DNA from 3 places in the Phycicoccus mangrovi genome. Region 2 is predicted to be linked to each of the others. Evidence: predicted binding sites of a transcription regulator. Region 2 holds the regulator's gene; each other region holds the start of a gene.

Region 1 (9,804 bases), on a different contig from region 2:
CACCGCGACGCCCTCGGCGCGCACTCATGAGCCTTCGCCGTGGCCTGGCGGCCCCCAACTTCGCCCGCACCCCGGAGGAACTGGTCCGCCTCGCGGTGCTCGCCGAGGAGGCGGGCTTCGACGGCTTCTTCCTCTGGGACCACATGGTCTTCGCCAACGACGGTCGCGGGCCGGACGTCCAGGACCCGTGGCTGGTCCTGGCCCTCGTCGCGGAGCGCACCGAGCGGATCACGATGGGCACGATGATCACACCCCTGTCGCGGAGACGGCCCTCGGTCCTCGCGAGGCAGACGACGACGCTCGACCTCCTCAGTGGCGGACGCCTCGTGCTCGGCGTCGGCATCGGGTCCCCGGCGCGGGGCGACTTCGAGCTCTTCGGGGACGAGGCCGACGCGGTCGTGCGAGCCGAGATGCTCGACGAGGGGCTCGAGGTTCTGCAGGGGCTGTGGAGCGGTGAGCCCTTTTCCCACGAGGGTCCCCACTACACGGTCACCGACGTCCGGTTCACGCCCACCCCGGTCCAGCGACCCCGCATCCCGGTCTGGGTGGGCGGCACCCTGCCGCGGCGTCGACCGATGCTGCGCGCCCTGCGCTGGGACGGGGCCGTCCCGATCACCTGGGCGGACGGACGCCTGGCGCGACCCTCGGTGGAGCAGATCCGGTGGGTCCGCGACCTCGCCAGGACGCACCGCGACGGCGGGGAGCGCGACTTCGAGCTGGCGGTGTGGGCCGAGGTCGCGGACCGACCAGGCTCCCTGGCGCCGGAGCTGCCCGACTACGTGGACGCAGGGGCGACCTGGTGGATCGAGACCGCCAAGCCCGAACCGGGGTGGTACGACGGACTCCTCGCCCGGATCGAGGCGGGCGTCTAGCCGCCTTCGGCGAGACCGGCTGCCGCCCCCGTTCGGGCGGCACTAGGCTCGCAGAGGCCGGCGTGCGTACACGCTCGTGGACGGAGGGGTGATGTCGCAGCTGACCGTGAGCATCGTCGGGCTCCGAGCCGTCGAGGCCCTCGCCGAGCACGGGTCCATCGCGGCCGCGGCAGCCGCCCTCGGCTACACCCCGTCGGCGGTGTCCCAGCAGATCGCCCGCCTGGAGCGTGACCTGGGGCAGGCCGTCGTCGAACGGCAAGGGCGGCGAGCGGTGCTCACGAAGTCCGGCGCGATCCTCGCCGACTCCGCCCGGCGGATCATCGTCGAGCTCGAGAGCATGAACGCGACCATCCAGGCGCAGGCGCAGACCGTGACCGGCGAGGTGAGCATCGCCGCGTTCCCCAGCGCGGCCCGGGGCATCCTGCCGTCGGCCATGGCGCGACTTCTGCGGTCGTGGCCCGCGCTCGACCTGCGCGCGGTGGAGGTGCCGTCCCACCGCGCGGCGCAGCTCGTGGGCTCCGGGGCGGTCGACGTCGCCGTGGTCCACGACTGGGAGGGCCTGCCGATGGAGGTCGCCGACGGCCTGCGCGGTCGACACCTCGGCGACGACGTCTCCGACGTCCTCGTGCACGAGGAGCACCGGAATGCCGCGGGTGAGGAGGTCGACCTCCGGGACTTCGAGGGGGACCGGTGGCTCTATGAGCCCGGCTCGGTTGCGCACGAGCTCCTCGAGAAGGTCTTCGGCGCGACAGCCGGTCAGCTGGTGCTCGGTCACCAGGTCAGCGAGTACCCGACCCAGATCGAGATGGTCGCAGAGGGGCTGGGTATGGCACTCGTCCCGAGGATGGGGCGGGGCCCGTTGCCGGCGTCGGTGCGGGTGGTCCGGGTCTCATCGCCGCCGATGCGTCGGATCCACGCTCTGTGGCGATCCTCCGCTGACGGTCGCCCGGCCATCACCGCGACCGTCGATGAGCTTGCGCGAGCCTGCGGGACCGGGGACCTCGGGGGTTGACGGCCGCAGAGCGGCATGAACCGTCCGAGGGCGTCGACGTCGCCGGGCGGGACAGGTGGTCGTCGCCGGGACATCATGGTGCGCCGCCGGTCCCACACTGAATGGCCGGCGATGGCTGGAGTCAGTGCAGCGAAGCGGCGGACGAATGAGCGGCGATCGACCACGGGACGACCGAGCCCCACCTACACGCGCACCGCCCCGACTGCTCAGGGCCTTTGAAGCACACCACCGGCGAAGCGACCTCGTCGCGCAGTTCATGCGCCACCATGACCGTCTTCCACGCGGCAGATGAGTACGGACGGCCGAGAAACCGTGCCATCACCGTGGTGTCGCGGACGCTCGCGCTCGTCGGCACGAGTGATGAACTCGATCAGTGGCTGCGGGCGGACGTCGCAGAGAGCGGCCGGATCGGCCGTGTCGCGTCCCGGAGGCCGACCGCTGGGATCTGTTCTTCCGGGTCGACAGCGATGACGACCTCGACATGATGTGGGGCGACGTCGGAACCCTCTACTGGCTGGCACGCACGGGCGACCCTGCGAGCGACGACCCCACCGCGATCTCGTTCACCTGGCAGTGCTGCTGAACCACCGTCACGGACTCCGCGTCGTCGCCGCCAGTCGCGGTGCGGCGCAGGGGACATCAGCCCTGACGCGACCGTCCCGGCGGGCTACGCTCGCCAGATGACGGACGACGCGACACCTGCCGATCGTCGGGCGGCGGCTCGTCGTGGATGTACCCGATGGCTGGCCGGGCACGGTGACCTCACGCCCCGGCGGTGGCTCGTGGAGCTGGCCGAGGCAGCGACGGCGCCCGACCTCGACCGGTACGGCGCCGGCGGCGAGGTCGAGGCGCTGGAACACGAGGTGGCGCAGCTGTTGGGCACCGAGTCGGCGGTGTTCATGCCCAGCGGGGTCATGGCGCAGCAGGCCGCGATGCGCTCCTGGGCCGAGCGGTCGTCCACCGACGCGGTGGCCGTGCACGGGCTCTCCCACTTCGTGGTGCACGAGCTGGACGCCCTGTCCGAGATGCACCACCTGCGGGTGCAGCACCTGACCGACGAGCCACGTCCCGCGACCGTCGCCGACCTCGACCGGCTGGCCGGGCCGCTGGCCGCGGTGAGCCTCGAGCTCCCCCTCCGGGATGCCGGCTACCTGCTGCCCTCGTGGGAGGAGCTGGTCGCCTTCACCGACCGGGCGCGCGAGCGGGGCGTGCCGGTCCACCTCGACGGGGCCCGGTTGTGGGAGAGCCAACCCTTCTACGACCGCACGCACGCGGAGATCGCCGCCCTGTTCGACTCCGTGTACGTCTCGTTCTACAAGGGACTCGGTGGGGTCGCCGGCGCCGCGTTGGCCGGTCCGCAGGACCTGGTCGCGCAGGCCCGACGCTGGCGGGCCAGGCACGGGGGGACGCTGTTCTCGATGCTGCCCTACGCCGTCGGCGCGCGTGACGGGCTGCGCCGCCGGCTGCCCCGGATGGCGGCGTACGCCACGCGGGCCCGGGAGCTCGCCGCGGGCCTGGGCTCGGTCGACGGCGTGCGGGTCCACCCCGACCCGCCGCACACCAACGCGTTCCGGGTCTTCGTGGACGCCCCGGTCGAGGCGCTGGAGGAGGCGACCCTCCGCGCCATGGAGACCGACCACGTCGCGCTGGCGAGCTGGTGGCGCCCGGCCGAGGTGCCGGGCTGGGCGATGACCGAGCTCACCGTGGGCGACGCGACCCTCGACTGGGACATCGAGGACCAGCTGGCCGCGATGAGGACCCTGGTCAGCGCCGCGCGTCGAGGTGCTCGCGCAGGATCCTCATGACGAACCGGTGGTCCTCGAGCTGCGGCAGCCCGGAGACCCCCATCCACCCGACGACGCCGGCTCCCCGGACGTGCAGCGGGACGGCGCCGCCGGCAGCGGCGAACCGCGACGAGGGCAGCGCGAACTTCTCTGCGAGAGTAGTCCCTTGGTCCTTGCACAATCGGGCGACGTACAGCGAGGAGCGTTCGAACCGCATCACCACGCGCCCCTTGCGGCGCAGCCACTCGTCGTTGTCGCGGGTCGAGCCCGGGAGTGCGCAGTGGAACAGCTGGCGCTCTCCTCGCCAGACCCCGACCGCGATCGGCAGCCTCTGCTCCAGGCCCGCCTCCACTGCCTCGCGGCGCCATCCTCGGCGCAGTGCCAGCACGTGCGGTCCGTGGCCACCGCGCGCATCCACGGACGAGTGGGCAATGTCGGCCCCGTGGTCCTCGGCGAGGTCCGCGAGACGTTGGCGCTGCTGCTGGACGTCTGACCTCGGCCCGGCGTCCCCTCAGGCGACGTCCATCGCCTGGCCGCCGGTGATGCGGATCAGCTCGTCGTAGGTCGTCGCGAAGACGGCGTGGCTGTGGCCGGCGGCCGCCCAGACCCGGTCGTAGCGCCCGAGGGTGACGTCGACGACCGTCCGCAGCCGCTGCGGATGCCCCACGGGCGCGACGCCGCCGATGACCATCCCGGTGTGCTCGCGGACGAAGTCGGGGTCGGCCCGTTCGAGCGCGTCGACCTCGAGGAGGCTCGCGACCTTCGCGGTGTCGACGCGGTGCCCGCCCGAGGCGAGGACGAGCAGCGGCGTGCGGCTGCCGTCGGCGCCGACGGTGACGAAGACGAGGCTGTTGGCGATCTCGGCGGGGGAGACCCCGAGCGCGTCCGCGGCGGCCTGCGCGGTGCGGACCGCCCCGGGCAGCTGGCGCAGCTCGGGGCGGACGTGGTGCAGGGCGAGGGTCTCGAGGACCCCGGCGACGCGCCGGTGGGTCGTGAGGTCGCGCTCCGGAGGGGGTGCGGCGGCCACGCCGGCGGGGTCGGTCGACATGACCGCAGCGTAGTGACGCGGGGCCCCGCGCGGGAGGTGTGCGGGAGGTGTCGCGGCGCCCCGGACGAGCCGGTCCGGGTCCTCGGAACCGCTTGACGGGATGTCGGGACGGGGGTCTACAGTGGTCATCAGGTCGAACACGCGTTCGAACATCCCCCACCGGTCCACCGGCCCCGCGAGGTCGCCGGGCGATCGGTCCTGCCCGTCCGGAGGTGCCTCATGGTGCGTCGTCACGACGACCCGCTCGAGGTGGCGGGGGCCGACCCGGCTCCGCGCTCCTTCGTCTGGCGTGGGCGGCGCTACACCGTGTGCGCCGTCCTCGACGCCTGGCAGGAGCGGCGCGCCTGGTGGCGCGAGGTGGGGGAGGACGGTACGGCCACCGCGACGGAGCGGCGGGTGTGGCGGGTCGAGGCCCGCCCGCCGTCCGGGCCGGTCGGGGTCTTCGACCTCGGCCGTGACGACGACCACTGGCTCCTCCTGCGGGCCCACGACTGAGACGGACGAGACCGATGCCCCACGCCGCCACCACCCTCGACCTCCTCGAGCGCTCCCGTGCCTCCCTCGCCGACGCGTGCGTCGCGGGCCGGGCCTCCACCCGCTACCTCGCGGCCTCGCTCGCCGCGCTGCGTGCCGCCGCCGCGCTCGTCGCCTCCCGGCCGGCGCCCGAGGCCCCCGGCGCCGGGCCGCACGACGTCTGGGCGCTCGTCGCCCGCACCGCGCCCGAGCTCACCGAGTGGGCCGAGCGCTTCGCCGCGGTGACCGGGCACCGGGTCGGGGTCGAGACCGGCCTGGTCCGGGTCACCGCCCGCGAGGCCGACGACCTCCTGCGCGACGCCGAGGTCCTCCTCGACCTCGTCGCGGCCCGCCTCGGGGTCCCCGTCGCCCCCGCCGCCCGCCGGCTCGCGCCCGTCCGCTCCGCCTGAGGCCCGCCGTGCCCACCGCCGACGGGTTCGCCCACCTCCATGTCGCCTCCGGCTACTCGATGCGCTACGGCGCCTCGCAGCCCGAGGACCTCGTCGCCCGCGCCGTCGACCTCGGTCAGGGCGCGCTCGCGCTGACCGACCGCGACGGCCTCTACGGCGCGGTCCGCTTCGCCCAGGCGTGCGGCGCGGCGGGCGTCGACCCCGTCCTCGGGGTCGACCTCGCCGTCGAGGACCTCCTGCCCGCCCCGCCCGTGCGGCGGGCGCGCACGCCGGTGCGCGGCGGCGCGATCGTCGACCCGCGCCGGCCCCGGGTCACCGTCCTCGGCCGGGGCGGCGGCGGGGGAGCGGCCGCGGGCGCCGGCTGGGCCTCCCTCTGCCGCCTCGTCACCGAGACCCACCTGCGCGGCGAGCGCGGCGTCCCGGTCACCACCCCCGCCCTCCTCGCCCGGTGGACCGCGCCGGCCGGTGACGACGCCGCGGCCCCCGCACGCCTCGTCGTCCTCCTCGGCCCCGACTCCGACGTCGGGCGGGCCGTCCTCGCCGGGCAGCGCGAGCACGCCCGCGACCTCCTCGCCCGCTGGCGCGCGCTCCTGCCGCGCGACGGCCTCGCCGTCGAGGTCGTCCTCCACGGTGGCCCCGAGGGCACCCCCGGCTGCCGGTCGCACGCCGGCCGGATGCTCGCCCTCGCCGACGCCGCCGGCGTGACGGCCGTCCTCAGCGCCGCCGTCCGGCACGCCGAGCCGGGGCAGGTGCGCACCGTCGACGTCCTCGACGCCGCGCGCCGGCTCGTCGTCCTCGACTCCCGCCACCTCGACCGGGTCACCGACGCCGGCCACCTCGCGAGCACCGCCGACATGCACGCCCGGGCCCTCACCGTCACCGGTGGCGACACCGCCCGCGCGCAGCGCCTCCTCGCGATGACCGCGCGGGTGGCCGCCGAGTGCGTCCAGCACGCCCGCGACGACCTCGGCATCGGCGCGGTCCACCTGCCCGAGCCCGAGATCCTCGGCATCGAGCCCGGCACCGACCCGATGGACGTCCTCGCGCAGCGCTGCCGCGCGGCGGTCGGCCGGCGCTACCCGGACGCCACCGACACCGAGCGGCAGGTCGTCCTCGACCGCCTCGACGCCGAGCTCACCGTCGTCCGCTCGCTCGGCTACCCGACCTACTTCCTCACCGTCGCCGAGGTCACCGACCTCATCCGCGCGCGCGGTGTACGGGTCGCGGCCCGCGGCTCGGGCGCCGGCAGCCTCGTCAACCACCTCCTCGGCATCAGCGGGGTCGACCCGATCCGCCACCGGCTGCTCATGGAGCGGTTCTGCTCCCCGCTGCGCGCCGAGCTGCCGGACATCGACGTCGACGTCGAGTCCGCCCGCCGCACCGAGATCTACGAGGCCGTCCTCGAGCGCTTCGGCGGCGAGCGCGTCACGTGCGTCTCGATGATGGACACCTACAAGGTCCGCCACGCCGTCCGCGACGTCGGGGCCGCGCTCGGGATGCCCCCGCTCGAGGTCGACGAGATCGCCAAGGCCTTCCCGCACGTGCGCGCCAAGGACGCCCGGCACGCCATCGCCGACCTGCCCGAGCTGCGCAGCCGCGGCCTGGACTCCCCGCGGATGGCGCAGTTCTTCGACCTCGTCGAGTCCCTCGACGGCCTGCCCCGCCACATCGCCCTGCACCCGTGCGGTGTCGTCCTGTCCAACGCCGGGATGCTCGACCGCACGCCCGTCGAGGCGTCCTGGCTCGGCTTCCCGATGAGCCAGCTCGACAAGGACGACGTCGAGACCCTCGGCTTCCTCAAGCTCGACGTCCTCGGCATCCGGATGCAGTCCTCGATGGCGCACGCCGTCGCCGAGGTCGAGCGGGTCACCGGCGAGCGCATCGACCTCGACGACGAGGCGCAGGTGCCGCTCGACGACCCCGACACCTTCGAGCTGATCCGCACGACCCGCACCCTCGGGACGTTCCAGATCGAGAGCCCCGGCCAGCGCGAGCTCGTCGGCAAGCTCGGGCCGACCGCCTTCGACGACCTCATCGTCGACATCTCGCTCTTCCGGCCCGGCCCGGTCAAGTCCGACATGATCACGCCGTTCCTCGAGTCCCGGCATGGCTGGCGCGAGACGCGCTTCCTCCACCCGAGCCTGGTCCCCGCGCTCGCGGAGACCGAGGGCGTCGTCGTCTTCCACGAGCAGGTGCTCCTCATCGTCGCCGAGACGACCGGGGTGAGCCTGGCCCAGGCCGACGAGGTCCGCCGCTCGATGGGCACCCCGCACGGCCAGCAGGAGGTCGAGGCGTGGTGGCGCCCGGCGGCCGCGGCCCGCGGCTACGCGGCCGAGGACCGCGACCGGATCTGGGAGGTCCTCAAGTCCTTCGCGTCCTTCGGGTTCTGCAAGGCGCACGCCGCGGCCTTCGCGCTGCCGACCTACCACTCGGCGTGGCTGAAGACCCACCACCCGGCGGCCTTCCTCTCCGGCATCCTCACGCACGACCCGGGGATGTACCCCAAGCGGCTGCTCCTCGACGACGCCCGCTCCTTCGGCATCCCCGTGCTCGGCCTCGACGTCAACGCCTCGCGCGAGGTGTACCGGATCGAGCCGGTCGAGGAGGCCGCCCCGGACCCGCGGCCGGGATGGAAGCAGGACCCCCAGCCCTACGGCATCCGGCTCTCGCTCGCCGACGTCAAGGGCATCAGCGAGGCCGAGGTCGCCCGCGTCGTCGCCGGCCAGCCCTACGCCGACCTCGGCGACTTCTGGGCCCGGGCCCGGGTCAGCCGCCCGGTCGTCGAGCGGCTCGTCCTCGCCGGTGCCTTCGACTCCCTCCACGGCACGACGGCCGACGGTGGCCTCGGGCGGCGCGGCCGGGTCACCCGCCGCGACCTGCTCCTCCACGTCGCCGAGCTCGACCGCTGGGACCGGGGGAGCGGGCGTCCCCGCCCGAGCCGCCGCCGTGCCCTGCCCACCTCGGCCGCCCGGGAGGTCGAGGACGCCGGGGTCGACGTCCGGCTGCGCGCGGCCGCGCAGAGCCGGGCCGCCCGCGAGGTCGTGCCCGCCGCCGAGCAGCCGACCCAGCTCACCCTCGACCTCGGCGACCGCCCGCGCCTCGTCGCCGGGGCCGGGCTGCCCGAGATGACCGGGGCCGAGCGGGTCCGGGCCGAGCTCGACGTGCTCGGCCTCGACGTCTCGAGCCACGTCGTCAGCTTCTACGAGCCGCTGCTCGAGGCCCTCGGGGTCACCCGCAGCCGTGACCTCGTCGGCTCCCGGAGCCGCTCGGAGGTCTGGGTGGCCGGGGTCAAGGTCGCGACCCAGACCCCGCCGGTGCGCTCCGGGCGGCGGGTGGTCTTCCTCACCCTCGACGACGGCACCGGCCCCTCGGACTGCACCTTCTTCGAGGACGTCCAGGGCCCGTACTCCGGCGTCGTCTTCCACTCGTGGCTGCTCCTCGTCCGCGGGGTGCTGCGCCGCACCGGCGACCGCGGCGTCTCGATCCGCGCCACCGGCGCGTGGGAGCTCGCGGCGCTCTGGGACGCCTGGCAGCTCGGCGGGCTCGAGGCCGTGCGGGCCGCCGTCGCGGCGGGGGAGGCCGAGGCGGTCGCCCGCGCCGAGGCCGCCGAGCACGCCGCCCGCGAGGCCGCGGAGCGCTCCGGGCGCCGGGTCCTCGTCCACGCCTCGGGCTTCCGCCAGTCGCCGTACGCCGACATCAAGCCGGCGGGCGCCGACCCCCGCGCCGGCCGCGGGGCGCCGGTCCTCGACCACCCGGGCGGGATGCCGCGGCCGGTCCCGGGCACGCCCCCGGGGCGGGTCGTCCCGGCCGCGGCGGCCGCGACCCCGGCGCTGCCGCCGCGCAAGCTGTGGCACGCGAGCCCCGGCAGCTCGGGACACTAGGGTGGGCACCGCACCAGCGCCCCACCGTCCCGGAGGAGACCCACCGTGTCCGACGACCGCGGCCGGCGGCCCGGCCCCGCGAGCGGGTCGCGGACGACGGCGGTCCAGCGCGTCCTCGACGCCCACGCCGAGCAGCGCCGCACCGCGCTCGGCCGGCCGCTGCGGGTCCTCGACCTCGGCGGCGGCACCGGCGGCACGGCCGTGCCCCTCGCCGTCGCCGGCCACGAGCTCACCGTCGTCGACCCCAGCCCGGACGCCCTCTTCTCGCTGCGCCGGCGCGCGAG
Region 2 (9,804 bases):
ACCTGACCGCCGTCTCCGGCAGCAACGTCGCCGTGGTCACCGGCCTCGTCCTCGGCCTGTGCGCCGTGGTCGGCGTGCCGCGCCGCCTCCGGCCGGTGCTCGCCGGGCTGGCCCTCGCGGGCTTCGTCGTCCTCGCCCGACCGGAGCCGAGCGTCGTGCGCGCGGCCGCGATGGGGGCGATCGGGCTGCTCGGGCTCAGCCGGTCGCGGCGCTCGGCCGGGCTGCCGGTGCTCGGGGGAGCGGTCGTCCTCGTGCTCGTCCTCGACCCCTGGCTGGCCCGCTCGTACGGCTTCGTCCTGTCGACGCTCGCGACGCTCGGGCTGCTCCTCTTCACGCGGCCGTGGGGCGAGGCGGTGGGGCGCCGGCTGCCCCGACGCGTCGCGCCGCTCGGGCCGGCGCTCGCCGTCCCCGTCGCCGCGCAGGTGATGACGGCCCCCGTCGTCGTGCTGCTCCAGGGGTCGGTCAGCGTCGTCGGGGTGCTCGCGAACCTCCTCGCCGCACCGCTCGTCCCGCCGGCCACCGTCGCGGGGGTGGCGGCGTCCCTCGTCTCGCTCTTGTGGGCGCGCGGCGCCGAGCTCGTCGCGTGGGTCGGGGTGGTGCCGACGACCGGCATCGCGCGCATCGCGCGGACGACCGCCGAGGTGCCGGGCGGCACGCTGCCCTGGCCGGACGGGCCGCCGGGCGCGCTGCTGCTGGCCGGGCTGCTCCTCGTCGTCGTCCTCACGGGTCGCGCTCTCGTCGCCGGCGCCGCGCGCCGGCCGGTGGCCGTGCTTGGCGTGGCGCTCCTCGCGCTGGCCGCCCTCCTGCCGACCCGGATCGTCACGTGGCCGCCCGACGGCTGGCGGGTCGTCGTATGCGACGTCGGCCAGGGCGACGCCGTCGTCCTACGCAGCGGGCCCGGTCGCGGGGTGCTCGTCGACGTCGGGCCCGACCCCGCCCTCGTCGACGGCTGCCTCGACCGGCTCGACGTCACGACCCTCGACGCGGTGGTCCTCACGCACTTCCACGCCGACCACGTCGACGGGCTCGCCGGCGCCCTGCGCGGCCGCACCGTGCGGCAGGTGCTCGTCGGCCCGGTCGCCGAGCCGGCGTCGGCCGCTGCGCTCGTCCGGCGCACCGCGGCCGGGGCGGGCATCCCGGTCGGCGTCCTCCACGCCGGTGACCGGGTCCGGCTCGGGGAGGTCGACGCGGTGGTCTGGAGCCCGTGGCGCCGCATCGCCGAGGGGTCGGTCCCCAACAACGCGAGCGTCGTGCTCGCGGCCCGCACCGGCGATGTCGACGCGCTGCTCCTCGGCGACGTCGAGCGCGAGGCGGCGCACGACCTCCTGCTGCGCCTGCGCCGCGACCCGGCGATGGCGGCGGCCGCCCGCGGGTTCGAGCTCGTCAAGACGCCGCACCACGGCTCGGCCAACCTCGACGAGGGGCTGATGGCCGCCGTCCGTGCGCCCGTCGCGGTCGTCAGCGTCGGCGCCGACAACGACTACGGGCACCCGACGCCGGCGCACCTCGCGCTGCTGCGGCGGCTGGGCTCGGCGGTCTACCGCACCGACCAGCGTGGCGACGTCGCCCTCGTCGAGCGGCGCGACGGGCTGCGGGTGGTCACCGCGCGCTGACCGCGCGTCAGATCGAGAAGGTCGGCTCCGGCTGGCGGACCGTCGGCGCCGTCGACTGCGACCCGGCGCTCTCAATGAGCGCCTCCAGCGTGGCCCGGACCGCCGGCACGCGCCCGAGGTCGGGGGTCGTCAGGGCCGTGATGGTCCGGCGCGACGCGGGCTCCATCGGGAGCGCGACGACCTGGTCGTGGTGGACCGTGCGCAGGATGAGGTCGGGGATGAGCGCCACGCCGAGCCCCTCGGCGACCAAGCCCATGACGGCGACGTAGTCCTCGGTCTCGTAGGCGACGTCCGGCCGGAACCCGGCGGCGTCGGCGAGCTGGACGAGGTGCCCCCGGCAGCGCGGGCAGCCGGCGATCCACGGTTCCTGCGCGAGCTCGGCGAGGTGGGCCGTCGCCTCGTGCGCCGCCGGGTGCTCGCGCGGCATCGCGAGGCGCACCTCGTCCTCGAGCAGCGGGGTGACGACGAAGGCGTCGAGGTCCTCCTCGCCGCGCGTGGCGTCGGTGCCCTCGTAGGAGAAGGCGATCGCGAGGTCGCACTCGCCGGCGCGCAGGGCGGCGATGCTCTCGGGCGGCTCGGCCTCGGTGAAGGTGATGTGCACGTCGGGGAAGCGCTGCTTGACGAGCGAGAGCGCCCGCGGCACGAGGGTCGCCGAGGCCGACGGGAAGGCCATGAGCCGCACCCGGCCGCTGCGCAGCCCGGCGATGGCCGCCACCTCCTCCTCGGCGGCGTCGAGCGCGGCGAGCACCGGGCCGGCGTGGCGGGCGAGCACGCGGCCGGCCTCGGTGAGCCGCACGTTGCGCCCGACCCGCTCGACGAGCACCGTGCCGGTGCGCTGCTCGAGGCGGCGGACCATCTGCGAGATGGCCGGCTGGGTGTAGCCCAGCGAGGCGGCGGCGGCGGTGAAGCTGCCCTGCTCGGAGATGGCCCGCATGACGCGGAGGCCGGCGGCGTCGATCATGGGCTCATCCTATAAGCGGGCGTTATCGACCGGCCTGGTCTCGCAACGCGGCGTCATCCGCGGCCGCTCCCCGGGGCGGTGTCGGCGGCGCGGGGGATACTGGCGCCATGCCGGAGACCCCCAGCGCGCCCCCCGGCGCGACGCTGCGGCTCGCCGGGCGCGACGAGGTCGGCCGCACCCCCGACTGGGCGACCCGGCCGCTGCCGCCCGAGGCCCGCGAGCCCGCCGCCGTCGCGCGGCTCGCCGACCTGCTGCGCGCGCACCCCGGCACCCTCGTCCTCTCCGGGGCCGGGATGTCCACCGACTCCGGCATCCCGGACTACCGGGGCCGCGACGGCACCCGTCGGGTGATGCCGATGCAGCACGGCGAGTTCTGCGCCTCGAGCGAGAACCGGCAGCGGTACTGGGCGCGCTCGTTCGTCGGCTGGCAGCGCTTCTCGCGCGCCGAGCCCAACCGCGGCCACCACGCCGTCGCCGCGCTCCAGGAGGCGGGGCTGCTCGGCCCGGTCATCACCCAGAACGTCGACGGCCTGCACCAGGCGGCCGGCTCGCACGACGTCACCGAGCTTCACGGCACCCTCGCCGAGGTCGTCTGCCTGACCTGCGACGACCGCACCGGCCGCGAGGAGCTCCAGGCGCGGATGGCCGCCGCCAACCCCGGCTTCGAGGAGCGGGTGCGCGGCGAGGCGCCGGACGGCTCGCAGGTGAGCAGCCAGATCCGGCCGGACGGTGACGTCGTCCTGCCCGAGGACGCCGTGGCCGGCTTCCGGCTGCCGCTCTGCCTCGTCTGCGGCGCCGACACCCTCAAGCCCGACGTCGTGTTCTTCGGCGGCTCGGTGCCGCGCGAGCGGGTCGACACCTGCTTCGCGCTGACCGACGCCGCGCCCGCGCTGCTCGTCCTCGGCTCCTCGCTCGCCGTGATGTCGGGGCTGCGGTTCGTCCGGCACGCCGCGCGCCGGGGCATCCCCGTGGCGGCCGTGACGCGGGGCCCGACCCGTGGTGACGAGCACATGGCCCTGCGGGTCGACGCGCCCCTCGCCCCGACGCTCGAGCAGCTGCTGCGCGACGGGGCGGCCGCGTGACCGAGGCCGAGATCCGTTCCGCCACACCGGCCGACCTGCCAGGCATGGCCGTCATCTACAACGACGCCGTCCGGCACACCGTCGCCACGTTCGACCTCGAACCGCGCCCCGACGACCACTACGCCGACCGCGTCGCGTCCACCCGACCCGGTGACCACGTCCTCGTCGCCGTCGCGCCCGACGGCGACGTGCTCGGCTACGCGTTCTCGGGCACCTACCGGCCGCGCGCGGCGTACGACGGCACCCGCGAGGTGTCGGTCTACCTCGCCGACGCCGCTCGCGGGCAGGGCCTCGGCCGCCGGCTCTACGCCGAGCTGCTGCGGCGGGTCGACGCCGACGGCGTGCACACGTGCGTCGCCGTCATCGCCCAGCCGAACCCGGCGAGCGAGGCGCTGCACCGCGCGCACGGGTTCGAGCACGTCGGCACGCTCCGCGAGGTCGGGTTCAAGCTCGGGCGCCGCGTCGACACCGCATTCTGGCAGCGCCCGCACCCGGACGGGCGCTGAGCGCCGGCGTCACTCGGGGCGCACGTCGTGGATCGGCTCCTTCGGGAGGCGCTTGACCTTGCGCGTGCGCCGGCGGCGGCTCGGGATCATCGAGCGCATCTCCTCGAGCTTGCCGAAGCAGAGCATCCGGTCGCCGGCCTCGAGCACGTGGTGGCTGTTGGGGTTGGGGATGACCATCGTCCCGCGGTGCAGCGTCAGCGCGGTGATGTCACGCTCACGAAGACCGCTGTCGCCCAACGACTTCCCGACGAGGTCGGATGCCTCGTGCACCGCGATCTCCGCCACGCCGTAGCCCGTCGAGACGGTGAGGCGCTGGCGCACGTCGATCTCGGGGAAGGCGACCTGGTTGTCGATGTGGTCGATGATCGCGCCCGCGACGTCGAGCTTCGTCGCGGTCTCGATGCCCTCGAGGCCGGGGGAGGAGTTGACCTCCATGACCTGCGGCCCCTCGTCGCTCTCGAGCATGTCGACACCGGCGACCCGCAGGCCCATGATCTGCGCGGAGCGGACGGCGGCGCGCTCGAAGTCGGGGTCGAGCTCGACCGGCTCCACCGACCCGCCGCGGTGCACGTTGGACCGGAACTCGTCACCCTTGGCCACCCGGCGCATCGCGGCGACGACCCGGTCGCCGACGACGAGCGCGCGGATGTCGCGGCCCTTGCTCTCCTTGACGAACCGCTGGATGAGCACGTTCTGCTTCGTCGACTGCAGCGTCTCGATGATGGCCTCGGCGGTCTTCATCTCCGGGGCGAGGATGACCCCGATGCCCTGGGTGCCCTCGAGGAGCTTGATGACCACCGGCGCGCCGCCGACGCGCTCGATGGCGGGGATGACGTCGGCACGGTCGCGGACGAAGGTCGTCGGCGGCATCCCGATGTTGTGCCGCGACAGGATCTGGGTGGCGCGCAGCTTGTCCCGCGAGTTCGCGATGCCCCACGAGGTGTTCGGCGTGTAGACGTCCATCTGCTCGAACTGCCGCACGACGGCGGTGCCGAAGTAGGTGATGGAGTTGCCGATCCGCGGCAGGATCGCGTCGTACGTCGAGAGCCGCTTGCCCCGGAACTGCAGGTCCGGCTCGTCCCCGGACAGGTCGATGCCGAAGCGGAGGGTGTTGAGGACCTTGACCTGGTGGCCACGGTCCTGGGCGGCGGTGCGCAGGCGCTGCGTACTGTACGAGCGAGGCGCGCGGGAGAGGATCGCGAGCTTCATGGTTTCCCGACGGGAGAGGACGGATGACGGACAGCCATTCCTACACCCTCGCGGGCTGGCGCGAGTGGGTCAGCCTCCCGACGATCGGCGTGCCGTGGGTCAAGGCCAAGCTCGACACCGGCGCGCGGTCCTCGTCCATCCACGCCTTCGACCTCGAGGACCTCGAGCGCGACGGCGAGCGGTGGGCCCGCTTCCGCATCCAGCCGTGGCAGCGCTCCGAGGCCGACGCCGTCCAGTGCGAGTGCCCGGTGCTCGACGTGCGCGAGGTCCGCTCGTCCTCCGGCCACGCCGAGGAGCGGCTCGTCGTCGCGATGGACCTCGTCCTCATGGGCCGCACGGTCGCCGCCGAGATGACGCTCGCGCGGCGCGACGAGATGGGCTTCCGGATGCTCGTCGGCCGCGAGGCGCTGCGCCAGGGCTTCGCCGTCGACCCCGGCCGCTCCTACCTCGGCGGCCGCCCACCGCTCGCGATGCGCCGGCGCAACCGGGGGAAGGCCTGATGGCCCGGCGCCCCCTGCGCCCCTCGTTCGAGATCGGCCACGTGCGCGTGCGGGCCGGGCGCACGCAGTCGGTGTCGCTGCCGATCACCCGCCTGGTCACCGGCGCCGACGTCGAGCTGCCCGTCCGGGTCGTCCACGGGCGCGAGGAGGGGCCGACCGTGTGGGTCGACGCCGCCATCCACGGCGACGAGGCCGTCGGGGTCGAGGTGGTGCGACAGGTCGTCGCCGGGCTCGACCCGAAGACGTTCTGCGGCACCCTGATCGCCGTCCCCATCGTCAACGTCCTCGGCTTCTCGGCGGGGCAGCGTTACCTGCCCGACCGCCGCGACCTCAACCGCTCCTTCCCGGGCTCGCCGCGCGGCTCGCTCGCCGGGCGCATCGCCCACCTGTTCATGACCGAGGTCGTCGACAAGTGCGAGGTCGGCATCGACCTGCACACCGGCTCGGACCGGCGCACCAACCTCCCGCAGGTGCGCGCCGACCTCGAGGACCCGCGCACCCGCGCGCTCGCCGAGGCCTTCGCGGCCCCCGTCATGCTCAACGCCAGGCTGCGCGACGGCTCGCTCCGGTACGCCGCCCGCGAGCGGGGCGCCACCGTCCTGCTCTACGAGGCCGGCGAGGCGTGGCGGATGGACCGCTGGGCCGTCGACGCCGGCGTGCTCGGCGTGCGCCGCGTGCTCGCCGCGCTCGGGATGACCGAGCCGGTCGCCGAGGACCCGCCGGCGCCCTCGGCGGTCTCGTTCCGCAGCGGCTGGGTGCGGGCGCGCGGCACCGGCATGCTCCACCTCGAGGTCGCGCTGGGGGAGCGGGTCGAGCGCGGGGCGCGCCTCGGCGGCCTCTTCGACTCGCTCGGCAAGCGGGTGCGCCTCGTGCACGCCGACCGGTCCGGCATTGTCATCGGGCGCACCGAGGCGCCGCTGGTCAACTCCGGCGACGCGGTCGTCCACATCGCCGAGGTCGAGGACTGACGCCGGCCGGCCTCAGACCCGGCGCAGGACCGCGGTGACCTTGCCGAGGATCGTCGCGTGGTCGCCGTCGATCGGCTCGAAGGCCGGGTTGTGCGGCATGAGCCAGACCTTGCCGTCGCGCCGCTTGAAGGTCTTGACGGTCGCCTCGTTGTCGAGCATCGCCGCGACGATGTCGCCGTTCTCGGCGGTGGGCTGCTGGCGGACGACGACCCAGTCGCCGTCGCAGATGGCCGCGTCGACCATCGAGTCGCCGACGACCTTGAGCAGGAAGAGGCTGCCCTCGCCGACGATCTGCTTCGGCAGCGGGAAGACGTCCTCGACGACCTCCTCGGCGGTGATCGGCACACCGGCGGCGATCCGGCCGAGGACCGGGACGTAGGAGGCCTCGGGGCGCTCGTCGCCCTCGCCGGTGACGTCGACCACCTCGTCGGGCTCGGGGCGGCGGTAGCCGGAGCCCTGGCGGTCGGGGGAGACGACCTCGATGGCGCGTGGCCGGTTGGGGTCGCGCCGCAGGAAGCCCTTGCGCTCGAGCGCCGAGAGCTGGTGGGCGACCGAGCTGGGGGAGGTGAGCCCGACGGCCTCGCCGATCTCGCGCATGCTCGGCGGGTAGCCGTGCCGGTCGACGGCGTTGCGGATGACCTCGAGGATCTTGCGCTGGCGGTGGGTGAGGTCCCCGCCGTCGCCGCGGTCGGGCATCTCGTGGATGTCGGCGTTCCTCGGACGTGCCATCTCGACCCCTTCGCTGCGGCCGCCCCGTGCCGACGGGGGGCCTGACCGGTGTTTTCGCAGGTCAGACGGTCTGTCGGTGGTGACATGCAGTCTGATCTGCATGCGGACATCCTACGAGCGACGGGCGTCGAACTCAAACATGTGTTCGACGCGTGTCTTGTCCGCCTCGAACGTGCGTGCTATAACTCGTACAGACGTTCTATCGAACACCGGTTCGACGGTGGCCCCGGCCGCCGGGATGGAGGACATGATGAGCGCGATCGCCTGGGACCCCACCGACCTCGGCCCCACCCGCCCCGTGCCGCCGCGCCGCCCGCGGCTGGTCGTCCTCGAGGGCGGTGGCCAGGGAGGCCGTGCGGCGCGCGCCGCGCAGCCGGCCCTGCGGATCACCCGCCGCGGCCGCCTCGTGCTGCTCGTCCTCGCGACGCTCGCGCTGACGGCCGTCCTCGGCCTGCGCGGCCTCGGGGGCGCCGGCGCGGTCGAGCCCGCGCACACCGTGTCGGTCTCGCCCGGCCAGACACTGTCCGAGATCGCGGCCCGCGAGCTGCCCTCGATGTCGATCAGCGACGGCATCGTCGCCATCCAGCTGGCCAACGGCCTGAGCACGGCCCAGGTCCGCGCCGGCCAGCAGCTGGTCGTCCCCGCGGGCTGAGCCGCCGCGGGGGCGCCCGGTCGGGCGCGCCACGATCCCCGAGTCCCTCGACCCGACTCGGACGCCGGAGGGCGTCGTCTCCCGTGCAGGAGAGACGGCGCCCTCCGTGCTGTGCACCGGCAGGCCGCTGTCAACGCGCCACGCTCGGCCGAACGGGGGAGGTCGCATCCCCCGAGACGTCGGACCTCCCGGTCCCATCGGCCCGCCGGTCGCGTGCGGCGCTGCGCGACCCTCCTGTGCACCAACAGACTTCATGACATGCGGACACGTCGTCGCGGCTCCTACCGCCTCACCCACCACCCGGTCGTCCAGTGCGGCGGCCAGGGCCGGTGGCTCTGGTCGTGCGGCTGCGGAGCGCGCGGGTCCGCCACCTCGGGCGGCTGGCACGGTGCCTACACGGCGGCACTCGTGCACCACAGCCTGAGCCCCGGGGAATGAGACGTGCGGCCCGGGGATACACAGAGGGTCCCCGGGTCGCACCCCTCGTCGTCGCTGGCTCTCCACCGACGCGACGACGGAGCGGGCGGCGCTGGCTGTCGCCTGCAGGGAGGCCGCGGCCCCGCGCCGTCGGGGATCGCAGGTCCCCCCACTCCGACCCCCGACCGGGTCCGGGTGGGGGGATCGGCCGTCCCCCGCCGGCTTAGGCCAGGGCCTTGCGCATCACGAGGCGTGGCATCCCGCTCGCGGTGGCGTCGGTGACGCCGACCTCCTCGAAGCCGGCCCGCGCGAACATCGCCCGTGTCCCGACGAAGGCCATCGTCAGGTCCATCCGCCGCTCGCCGGGGTCGACCGGGTGCGCCTCGACCGCCGGCGCCCCCTGTGACCCCGCCCAGGCCACGGCGCCCTCGATGAGGTGCGCCGTCACGCCCTGGCGCCGGTGGCCGCCGCGGACGACGACACAGACGATGCTCCACACCGGGACGTCGTCGACCGGGTGGATCCTCGTCGAGTGCACGAGGCGCGGGATGTCGCTGCGCGCGCCGATGTTGCACCACCCGACCGGGACGCCGTCGCGGTAGGTGACGACCCCCGGGGGCACCTCGCGCTCGCAGAGCCGGCGGGCGGCCTGCTCACGGCTGCCCTCGCCGAACTCGTCGATCTCGCGCTGCCGCAGCCGGTGCGAGAGGCACCAGCAGTGCGTCGCCCGGCGGTTGGGGTTGACCACGTCCGCGAAGTCGTCGAAGCGGTCCGGCGTCACGGGGTGGGTCTCCCAGGTGGTCATGCCGCAGCCAAGCACCGCGCACCGACACCGCGCCACCCGCGCTCCGTAGGGTCGGGGCGTGCGCATCGTCAGTCTCATCCCCTCGGCCACCGAGATCCTCTTCGCCCTCGGGGCGGGTGACGACGTCGTCGGGGTGACCTTCGAGTGCGACGTCCCGCCGGAGGCCCGCTCGCGCCGGGTCGTCTCGACCTCCGCGCTGCCCGAGGGGCTGACCCCCGGCGAGATCGACGCCGCGGTGCGGGCCGCCGTCGAGCGCGGCGAGGACCTCTACCACCTCGACGCCGGCGCCCTCGCCGACCTCGACGCCGACCTCGTCGTCACCCAGGACCTCTGCGCCGTCTGCGCGCTCGACGTCTCGACCG
Region 3 (9,804 bases), on a different contig from region 2:
GCGGTTCGCGAGGCCGTTGCGGCCGAGGTGGTAGTCGCCGACCTGGTGCTGGGCGGCGCTCGAGAGGTCGGTGTCGCTCATCGCGACGGCGTGCACGTGCCAGGGCCAGTCGCCCTGCGCTGGCGAGCGCAGCCAGGCGGCGAAGCCGACCTCGCGCAGCGCGCGGACGACGCTCGTGCGGGCGGCCGAGCGGAGGGCCTCGGCGTCGAGGTCGAGGGTGCCGCCGCCGTCGTGGGTGCCGGCCGACGTCGGGTCGCCGCCGGGGTTGTAGGAGCCCTGCTCGACGACGAGGGTGCGCCCGGCGCGCGCCTCGGCCGCCCGCAGCATCGAGCGGGTCCTCGTGTTCACCGTGACGCCGCGGAAGGCGACCTTCGAGCCGGGGGAGAGCGGCCGCACGACGCTCCACCGGCCCTCGCCGAGGCGGGTGAGCGACGTACGCCCGGGCAGGCCGTTGGCCGCGAGCCCGGTGTACCCGAGCGAGCGCTGCCAGGCCGCGTACGCCGAGACCGTCAGGGTGCCGAAGTGGCCGTCGACGTAGGCGGGGTCGAGGAGCCCGCGGTCGGCGAGGGCGCGCTCGACGAGCCGCACGCTCGGGCCGGCGCCGGTCGTCAGGGCGCTGTCCGGGCGGCGCGGGTCGACCTGGGCGGCGAGGACGACGGCCTCCATGTCGACGCTGCCGGCGGCCGCGGCGCTCGGCGCGCCGAGCGCGAGACCGAGCGGGGCGAGCACCGCGCCGGTCAGGGCGGAGCGACGGGTGGGGCGGTGGGGCACGGGGTCCTCCTGGGGGCGGGGTGGTGCGGTGCCGCCACGCTGGTCGTCCGGGGCGGCGTCCGCGCGCCGACCGTGTCCCCGGACGGCCTGACACCCCGTGTCAGGCCCCTGACCTGCGCTGACACCGGCCGTGTCAGGAGCCCGGCCGTCCCCGTCCCGGCCGCCGGAGGCCGAAATCCGGTGCGCGCTCGTCGGAGGGCTCGGCTAGCGTCACCCCTCGTGACCGACGACGTGCTGCTGCGGGCCCGGGGCCTCACCAAGAGCTTCGGCGACTTCACGGCCGTCGACGGCATCGACGTCGAGGTGAAGCGGGGCGAGGCGTTCGGGTTCCTCGGCCCGAACGGTGCCGGCAAGTCCTCGACGATGAAGATGGTCGGCTGCGTCTCGCCGGTCTCCGGCGGCGAGCTGCGCATCCTCGGGATGGACCCCGCCGCCGACGGCGCCGCCATCCGCGCCCGGCTCGGCGTCTGTCCCCAGCAGGACATGCTCGACGAGGACCTCTCGGTCGAGGAGAACCTCTGGGTCTACGGGCGCTTCTTCGGCCTCTCCCGCCAGGAGGTCCGCGCCCGCACCGACGAGCTCCTCGACTTCGCGCAGCTGACCGAGCGCCGGCACGACCGCGTCGAGCCGCTGTCCGGCGGGATGAAGCGCCGGCTCACCATCGCGCGGGCGCTCGTCAACGACCCCGAGGTGCTCCTCCTCGACGAGCCGACGACCGGCCTGGACCCGCAGGCCCGGCACGTCCTCTGGGACCGCCTCTACCGGCTCAAGCGCGAGGGCGTCACGCTCATCATCACGACGCACTACATGGACGAGGCCGAGCAGCTGTGCGACCGGCTCGTCGTCATGGACCACGGCCGGATCGTCGCCGAGGGCAGCCCGCGCGAGCTCATCGAGGCCTACTCGACGCGCGAGGTCGTCGAACTGCGCTTCCCCGTCGACGAGCAGGAGCGGCACGTCGACGCCGCCCGCGCCGTGGCCGAGCGGGTCGAGGAGCTGCCCGACCGCCTGCTCGCCTACACCGCCGACGGCGACGAGACCCTCGCCCGGCTCCACGAGCGCGGCGTCCGCCCGCTGTCCTCGCTCGTGCGCCGCTCGACGCTCGAGGACGTCTTCCTCCACCTCACCGGCCGCTCGCTGGTCGACTGATGTCCGCGCCCACCGTCCCCGGACCTGCCGTCGCCGACGCCCCCAGCGGGCGCCTCGGCCCGGGCCCGCGCCGCCCCACGAGCCGCGGCGAGCGGCTCGGCGCGGTGATGGCCCACCACCTGTACGTCTACCGGCGCACGTGGAAGGGCTCGGTCATCGGGCGCTTCGTCTCGCCGCTGTTCTTCCTGCTCTCGATGGGCCTCGGCCTCGGCTCCCTCGTCGACGCCCGTGCCGGCGGGGTCGAGGGCCTGCCGTACCTGCGCTACGTCGTCCCCGGCATCGTCGCGATGCAGGCGATGATGCTCGCGTTCGGCGACTCGACCTACGCCGTCATGGGCTACATCAAGTGGAACCGGATGTACTCCGCGATGCTCTCGACGCCGCTGCGCGTCGGGGAGGTCCTCTGGGGGCACCTGCTCGTCGTCGCCGTGCAGCTCGGCGTCGCGACCGCGATCTTCCTGCTCGTCGCCGCGCCGTTCGGGGCGTTCGGGTCGTGGTGGGTGCTGCTCGCCGTCCCCGTCGCGGTCCTCACCGGGATGGCGTTCTCCGTCCCCACGTTCGCGCTCGCGGCCCGCCTCGAGGACGACAGCGGCTTCAGCATCCTCTTCCGGTTCGTCATGACGCCGCTCATGTTGTTCTCCGGCACCTTCTTCCCCGTCGACCAGCTGCCGGGGTGGATGCAGCCGCTCGCGTGGGTGACGCCGCTGTGGCACGGCGTCGAGCTCTCTCGCGACGCGTCCGAGGGCGTCTGGCCGGGCTGGGCCGGCGTCGGGCACCTCGGTGTGCTCGCCCTGTACGTGGTCGTCGGGGGCCTGCTCGCGCACCGGTCCTTCACCCGCAGGCTGCTGTCGTGAGCGCCGGCACGCTCGCACGCGCGGCGCGCGCCGTCCCCGCACCGGCCGGCATCGGGCTGGCGCGGTACGTCCTCATGCGCAACGTCGCGGCGTTCCGGCGCGCGTGGCTGCTGCTGCTCAGCGGGTTCGTCGAGCCGGTCTTCTACCTGTTCTCGATCGGGGTCGGCCTCGGGGCGCTGGTGCGCACGGTCACCACCGACTCCGGCGCGGTCGTGCCCTACGCCGAGTTCATCGCGCCCGCGCTGCTCGCGGCGTCGGCGATGAACGGGGCGATCGCCGACAGCACCTACAACGTGTTCTTCAAGCTGCGCTACCAGAAGCTCTACGACGCGATGCTCGCGACACCGCTCTCCCCGCGCGACATCGCCGTGGGCGAGATCCTCTGGTCGCTCTCGCGCGGGGCCCTCTACTCGGCGATGTTCCTCGTCGTCGCGTGGGTGGCCGGGCTCGTGCACTCGTGGTGGGCGCTGCTCGCCGTCCCGGCCGCGGTGCTCGTCGGGCTGGCCTTCGGGGCGGTCGGCATGTTCGCGACGACCTTCATGAGCTCGTGGCAGCACTTCGACTACGTCACGCTCGCGGTGCAGCCGATGTTCCTCTTCTCCGCGACGTTCTTCCCGCTCTCGACCTACCCGGACGCCGTGCAGTGGCTCGTCGGGCTGACCCCGCTCTACCACGGGGTCGCGCTCGAGCGCGGGCTGATGCTGGGGGAGGTGTCGTGGGGGCTGCTGTGGCACGTCGGCTACCTCGTCGTCCTCGGGGCCCTCGGGGTCTGGGGCACGGCCCGGCGCATCGCGACGCTGCTGCTCACCTGAGCCCTTCCCAGGCCGCACGGGGCGGAGGACACTGCGGGGGATGGAGACCACCACCGGGCCGCTCGCGGCCCTGCACGACCCCGCGCTCCGTGGCTTCGTCACCGACGGCGGCCTGGAGACCGACCTGATCTTCCACCACGGCGTCGACCTCCCGGAGTTCGCCGCCTTCCCCCTCGTCGAGGACCCGACCGGACGCGACCTGCTCGGGCGGTACTACGACGGGTACGCCGCCGTGGCGGCCGCCGCCGGTGCCGGGCTGCTGCTGGAGTCCCCGACCTGGCGGGCCAACCCCGACTGGGCGGCGCGGGTCGGCTACGACGTCGACGCGATGGTGCGCGCCAACGCCGCGGCGATCGCCCTGCTGCGGGGGCTGGCAGCGGGCTACGACGTCCCCGCCGTCCTCGTCGCGGGCCAGCTGGGCCCCCGGGGCGACGGCTACGTGGCGGGGGAGGCCCCGGACCCGGAGGAGGCCCGCGCCTACCACGCACCCCAGGTCCGGGCCTTCGCCGACGCGGGCGCCGACCTCGTCTCCGCGCTCACCCTGACCACCCCTGCCGAGGGCATCGGGGTGGTCCTCGCGGCGCGCGAGGCGGGCCTGCCCGTCTCGGTCGGGTTCACCGTCGAGACCGACGGGCGCCTGCCCGACGGGAGCGCGCTCGCCGACGCCGTGCGGGCGGTCGACGGGGTCGCCGCGCCGGACCACTACATGGTCAACTGCGCCCACCCGACGCACGTCCTGCCGGCGCTCGACGAGGGGGAGTGGGTGCGGCGGCTGCTCGGCACCCGGGTCAACGCCTCGACGATGAGCCACGCCGAGCTCGACGAGGCGGAGGAGCTCGACGACGGCGACCCGGACCGGCTCGCGGCGGACCAGATGCACGTGAGCCGTCGGCTCCCGGCGATGCGCGTGCTCGGTGGGTGCTGCGGCACCGACGTCCGGCACGTCGCGGCGATGTGGGGCGTCCCCGCACCGACCGGCTGAGGCCGGACCACGGTCCGGCGTGTCGCGGGCGTGTCCTGCGGGCGTCGAACACGTGTTCGCCTATGCTCGTCCACAGGTGGTGACCCCGGCAGCACTCGTCCACAGGTCCCACGGCGACCTGTGACCGGTGTCGGTGCCTCCACCTAGCGTCTGACCCAGACCTCGCGACGAGACCGACGGCGGGGGCCAGGTCGCCGGGAGGCGCGCTCGATGACGACACGAAGGACTGGTGTGACATGGCTGGATCCCGCGGAAGCGTGATGCCCAACCCGGTGGCCGCGGCCAACGGCAACGAGAAGGACAAGGCCATCGCCTCGGTGATGGCCCAGATCGAGAAGCAGCACGGCAAGGGTGCGGTCATGCGCCTCGGCGACGACGTCCGTCCGCCGATCGCCGTCATCCCCACCGGCTCGATCTCGCTCGACGTCGCGCTCGGCATCGGGGGCCTGCCCCGGGGCCGCGTCGTCGAGATCTACGGGCCGGAGTCCTCCGGTAAGACGACGGTCGCGCTGCACGCGGTCGCCAACGCGCAGAAGGCCGGCGGCATCGCGGCGTTCATCGACGCCGAGCACGCGCTCGACCCCGAGTACGCGAAGAAGCTGGGTGTCGACACCGACGCGCTGCTGGTCTCCCAGCCCGACACCGGTGAGCAGGCGCTCGAGATCGCCGACATGCTCATCCGCTCGGGCGCGCTCGACATCATCGTCATCGACTCCGTCGCGGCGCTCGTGCCCCGCGCCGAGATCGAGGGCGAGATGGGCGACAGCCACGTCGGCCTCCAGGCCCGCCTCATGTCGCAGGCGCTGCGCAAGATCACCGGTGCCCTCAACACGACCGGGACGACGGCGATCTTCATCAACCAGCTGCGCGAGAAGATCGGCGTCATGTTCGGCTCGCCCGAGACGACGACCGGTGGCAAGGCGCTCAAGTTCTACGCGTCGGTCCGCCTCGACGTCCGCCGCATCGAGACCCTCAAGGACGGCACCGACCCGGTCGGCAACCGCACCCGCTGCAAGGTCGTCAAGAACAAGGTGAGCCCGCCGTTCAAGCAGGCCGAGTTCGACATCCTTTACGGGCAGGGCATCTCCCGCGAGGGTGGCCTCATCGACATGGGCGTCGAGCACGGCTTCGTCCGCAAGGCCGGCGCCTGGTACACGTACGACGGCGACCAGCTCGGGCAGGGCAAGGAGAACGCGCGCGCGTTCCTCAAGGACAACCCGGAGCTCTCCGACGAGCTCGAGCGCAAGATCAAGGAGAAGCTCGGGGTCGGGGTCAAGCCCGAGCTCGAGGCCGTGCCGGACGTGCCGGTCGACTTCTGAGGTCCACGCCGATGGCGTTCAGCGACGGATCGGCCCCGCCGCCCGAGTGGGCGGTGGGGCCGTCCCCGTCCCTCGACGACCTCCGCGCGCTCATCGAGGGCGACGGCGACCCGCTGACCACCGGGTCGCCGGGCTCCGCGGGGTCCTCGGGGGGAGCGTGGACCCCGCCGGAGGGTGACGGCGCGCGCGAGGAGAGCAGCGGGGAGGTGCGCGGCGGGCCGCGCGGGCGCGGTGGCCGGTCCCGGGGTCGCCGGGCCGAGGGGCGCGGGGGCCGGGCCGGCTCCCGGCCCGCCGACCCCGAGGCCGACCCGCGGACCCGGGGCAGCGAGCCGGACCCGCACGACTGGGCCCGGCAGATCGTGCTGCGCCAGCTCACGGCGGCGCCGCGCAGCCGTCACCAGCTCGAGGACGTGCTGCGGCGCAAGGACTGCCCCGACGACGTCGCGGCGGCCGTCCTCGACCGGATGGAGGAGGTCGGCCTCGTCGACGACGACGCCTACGCCGGGATGCTCGTCCGCTCCCAGCAGGCGGGGCGCGGCCTGGCCCGGCGAGCGCTGCGGCAGGAGCTGCGGCGCAAGGGAGTCGACGACGACACCGCCGCGGCGGCCATCGCCCAGGTCGACCCGCACGACGAGGAGGACCGGGCGCGCGCACTCGTCGCGAAGAAGATGCGCACGATGCACGGCCTGGAGCCGCACGTCCAGACCCGACGCCTCGCCGGGATGCTCGCGCGCAAGGGCTACGACGCCGAGGTGACGATGCGCGTCGTGCGCGAGGCGGTCCGCGAGGCGCCGGAGCACCGGCGGGACTGACTCCCGCGGATCCGTCGCCGGCTCAGAGCGAGTGCAGCGGGCGACGGCCGGGCGGCAGCGCGTCCGTCGGCACGATCTCCTTGCCGTACGGCACGAGCGAGACCGGCAGCATCTTGAGGTTGGCGATTGCCAGCGGGATACCGATGATCGTCACCGCCTGCGCGACGGCGGTCATCAGGTGGCCGAGTGCCAGCCACCAGCCGGCGAGCACGATCCACACGACGTTGAGCAGCACGGACCCCGTTCCGGCGCCGGGCTTCTGGACCACCGCGCGGCCGAACGGCCACAGGGCGTAGCTGGCCATCCGGAAGGACGCGACGCCCAGCGGGAACGTCACGACGAGGACGCAGAGCACGACCCCGGCCAGGGCGTAGCCGAGGGCCAGCCAGAGGCCCCCGAAGACGAACCAGATGATGTTGAGCAGCGTGCGCACGCCTGTCCTCTCGTCGGTACCGGGTGCAACGGGCGCGCTGGCCGGAGCGTTCCGTCGGCCGCACCGGCGGTCAGCAGTACTCGAGCGCGTCGAGCACCCGGGCGTCGGACGACCTCGAGTACGTCAGCTTCGCGCGGAGGACGTCGCGTTCGACGAAGCGTGCGGCGGCCTCGCCCGGCGACTGCACGACGACGAGGCGCGCCGCGGGGAACCGGTCGGCGAAGCCCGCGGCGTCGGCCCACCGGGTGGCGTGCTCGCGGACGTCGGCGACACCGTCGGAGCCGGCCACGCCGTCCGGCACACCTGAGTTCACCGACCCTCCCGGGCACGAGACGACGGTCGGGGCGGGAGAGGTCACCGTGCCCACCGCCTCACCCGAGCCGGAGCACCCGCCGAGTGCGCACGCCACGGCCAGCGAGGCGGCAGCGGCGGGGCGCCCGGCTCGTCGCCGGGCAGCGGGGAGGAGCGGCACCGGCCCCCCGACGAGCTCTCCCATGCGCGCGAGGCTACCCGCGGGGGCGAGCCGGTGGGAGGCCTCAGGGGATCCTGCGCGATCACCCTGCAGCTGCCGGGGCATCCGGCAACGACACCGGCGGGGGCGGCACGGTCGGTCGACGGCACAGGACCCCGGAAACACGGCCGAGACACGCTCGTGATGACACGGTCACCGATTCGCCCTAGGTTCGGCCCGTGACCGAGCCGACCAGCACCGAGGCCGCGGAGAGCCTGTTCGACGGCTACCGGCTCGGCGGCGGGCCGTGGGACGAGATGCTCGCGGGCCCGCAGGAGCCGAGGACCCCGTACAAGGCCGTCTTCCACACCTTGCGCTCGACGACGGGGACGACGCTGCGCGAGCGGGCCGACATCCTCGCGCGCTCCTACCTCGACCAGGGCGTGACGTTCGACTACGCCGGGGAGGAGCGGCCCTTCCCGCTCGACGCCGTGCCGCGGGTCATCAGCGCCCACGAGTGGCAGGTCATCGAGTCCGGTGTGCAGCAACGGGTCACGGCGCTCGAGTCGTTCCTCGACGACATCTACTCGCGCGAGGGCGAGATCCCGCGCGCGGTGCACGAGGGCATCCTCCCGTGGCGCCTCATCGCCAGCTCGAGCCACTACCACCGCGCGGTCATGGGCATCCGCCCGACGAACGGCGTGCGCGTGCACGTCTCCGGGGTCGACCTCATCCGCGACGAGCAGGGCACCTTCCGCGTCCTCGAGGACAACGTCCGTGTGCCGTCGGGCGTCAGCTACGTCATCGCCAACCGGCGCGCGATGGCCAACGTCTTCCCCGAGGCGTTCGCGACGATGCGCATCCGGCCGGTGCACGACTACCCGCGGATGCTCCTCGACGCCCTGCGTGCGGCCGCCCCCGACGGTGCCGGCGACCCGACGGTCGTCGTCCTCACCCCGGGCGTCTTCAACAGCGCCTACTTCGAGCACGCCCTCCTCGCGCGGATGATGGGCGTCGAGCTCGTCGAGGGCCGCGACCTCGTGTGCGTCGGCGGGCAGGTGCGGATGCGCACGACGACCGGTGACCGGCCGGTCGACGTCATCTACCGCCGCGTCGACGACGAGTTCATCGACCCCGTGCACTTCCGCGGCGACTCCGTCCTCGGGGCGGCCGGGCTCGTCTCGGCGATGCGCGCCGGCCGCGTCACGGTCGCGAACGCGATCGGCAACGGCGTCGCCGACGACAAGCTCATCTACAGCTACCTGCCCGACCTCATCCGCTTCTACCTCGACGAGGACCCGATCCTCCCCAACGTCGACACCTACCGCTGCGCCGACGACGCCGGCCTCGAGCACGTGCTCGCGCACCTCGACGAGATGGTCGTCAAGCCGGTCGACGGCTCCGGCGGCAAGGGCCTCGTCGTCGGCCCGCGCGCCGACGGCGCGACCCTCGACCGGCTCCGCGAGGCGATCCGCACCGACCCCCGGGGCTGGATCGCGCAGCCGGTCGTCCAGCTCTCGACGGTGCCCACGCTCATCGGCGGCCGGCTCGCACCCCGCCACGTCGACCTGCGCCCGTTCGCCGTCAACGACGGTGAGCGGGTGCGGGTCCTGCCCGGCGGCCTGACCCGCGTCGCGCTCCCGGAGGGCGAGCTCGTCGTCAACTCCAGCCAGGGCGGCGGCTCGAAAGACACCTGGGTCCTCTCCGACCGCCGCGCCGTGCCGCCGACGTCGACCGCGCACCCGGACAACCGCGAGGTCGTCGTCATGAGCGCCCCGACCGCCTCGCTCGAGGACAGCATGCGCGCCCAGCAGCAACAGCAGCAACAGGGCCGACCGACCGACGGGGGTGCAGCCGGATGCTGAGCCGGATCGCGGAGTCGCTGTTCTGGATCGGTCGCTACACCGAGCGCGCCGACGGGACCGCGCGCATCGTCGACGTGCTCCGCCTCCAGCTGCTCGAGGACCCCGTGGCCGTCGAGTCCGAGGCCGCGCACACCGTCCTCTCGGTGATCATGGGCCTGCCGCACGAGGGGTCGGTGTCCTTCGACGACGTCGGCGCGTCGCTCGTGTTCGACCGGTCGAACCCGAGCTCGATCAGCGGGGCGTGGTTCGCCGCCCGCGAGAACGCCCGCCGGGCCCGCGAGACCCTCTCGACCGAGCTGTGGGAGGGCATCAACACGACGTGGCACCGGTGGAACGGCTTCGGCCGCGCGGCCGTC

The links. Region 2 encodes LexA, which represses DNA repair genes until DNA is damaged. Its sites were predicted from a motif close to TCGAACANNTGTTCGA; they were not measured.
Region 1: KMZ30_RS03850 (DUF6504 family protein) is a predicted target of LexA. The motif match lies at 4,850-4,865, and genes of this name have one in related genera.
Region 3: recA (recombinase RecA) is a predicted target of LexA. The motif match lies at 4,613-4,628, and genes of this name have one in related genera.

Annotation. Positions count from the first base shown of each region.
Region 1 covers NZ_JAHHWP010000006.1:247,154-256,957, reverse strand. Annotated here, with positions in the region: gene KMZ30_RS03885 (LLM class flavin-dependent oxidoreductase) at 27-872, shown strand; gene KMZ30_RS03880 (LysR family transcriptional regulator) at 964-1,884, shown strand; gene KMZ30_RS21450 (hypothetical protein) at 2,151-2,369, shown strand; gene KMZ30_RS22605 (hypothetical protein) at 2,366-2,467, shown strand; gene KMZ30_RS03870 (threonine aldolase family protein) at 2,565-3,689, shown strand; gene KMZ30_RS03865 (heme-degrading domain-containing protein) at 3,649-4,056, opposite strand; gene KMZ30_RS03855 (YbaK/EbsC family protein) at 4,180-4,716, opposite strand; gene KMZ30_RS03850 (DUF6504 family protein) at 4,939-5,211, shown strand; gene KMZ30_RS03845 (SAV_6107 family HEPN domain-containing protein) at 5,226-5,639, shown strand; gene KMZ30_RS03840 (DNA polymerase III subunit alpha) at 5,648-9,520, shown strand; gene KMZ30_RS03835 (class I SAM-dependent methyltransferase) at 9,566-9,804, shown strand, end outside.
Region 2 covers NZ_JAHHWP010000026.1:67,105-76,908, forward strand. Annotated here, with positions in the region: gene KMZ30_RS20235 (ComEC/Rec2 family competence protein) at 1-1,613, shown strand, start outside; gene KMZ30_RS20240 (LysR family transcriptional regulator) at 1,621-2,574, opposite strand; gene KMZ30_RS20245 (NAD-dependent protein deacetylase) at 2,682-3,656, shown strand; gene KMZ30_RS20250 (GNAT family N-acetyltransferase) at 3,653-4,162, shown strand; gene KMZ30_RS20255 (RimK family alpha-L-glutamate ligase) at 4,172-5,371, opposite strand; gene KMZ30_RS20260 (ATP-dependent zinc protease family protein) at 5,395-5,871, shown strand; gene KMZ30_RS20265 (succinylglutamate desuccinylase/aspartoacylase family protein) at 5,871-6,839, shown strand; gene lexA (transcriptional repressor LexA) at 6,852-7,568, opposite strand; gene KMZ30_RS20275 (LysM peptidoglycan-binding domain-containing protein) at 7,819-8,220, shown strand; gene KMZ30_RS20280 (hypothetical protein) at 8,479-8,658, shown strand; gene KMZ30_RS20285 (GNAT family N-acetyltransferase) at 8,861-9,442, opposite strand; gene KMZ30_RS20290 (ABC transporter substrate-binding protein) at 9,501-9,804, shown strand, end outside.
Region 3 covers NZ_JAHHWP010000029.1:52,486-62,289, reverse strand. Annotated here, with positions in the region: gene KMZ30_RS21255 (peptidoglycan-binding protein) at 1-771, opposite strand, end outside; gene KMZ30_RS21250 (ABC transporter ATP-binding protein) at 991-1,920, shown strand; gene KMZ30_RS21245 (ABC transporter permease) at 1,920-2,774, shown strand; gene KMZ30_RS21240 (ABC transporter permease) at 2,771-3,586, shown strand; gene KMZ30_RS21235 (homocysteine S-methyltransferase family protein) at 3,627-4,568, shown strand; gene recA (recombinase RecA) at 4,829-5,887, shown strand; gene KMZ30_RS21225 (regulatory protein RecX) at 5,899-6,699, shown strand; gene KMZ30_RS21220 (YccF domain-containing protein) at 6,722-7,132, opposite strand; gene KMZ30_RS21215 (hypothetical protein) at 7,203-7,628, opposite strand; gene KMZ30_RS21210 (circularly permuted type 2 ATP-grasp protein) at 7,901-9,448, shown strand; gene KMZ30_RS21205 (alpha-E domain-containing protein) at 9,442-9,804, shown strand, end outside.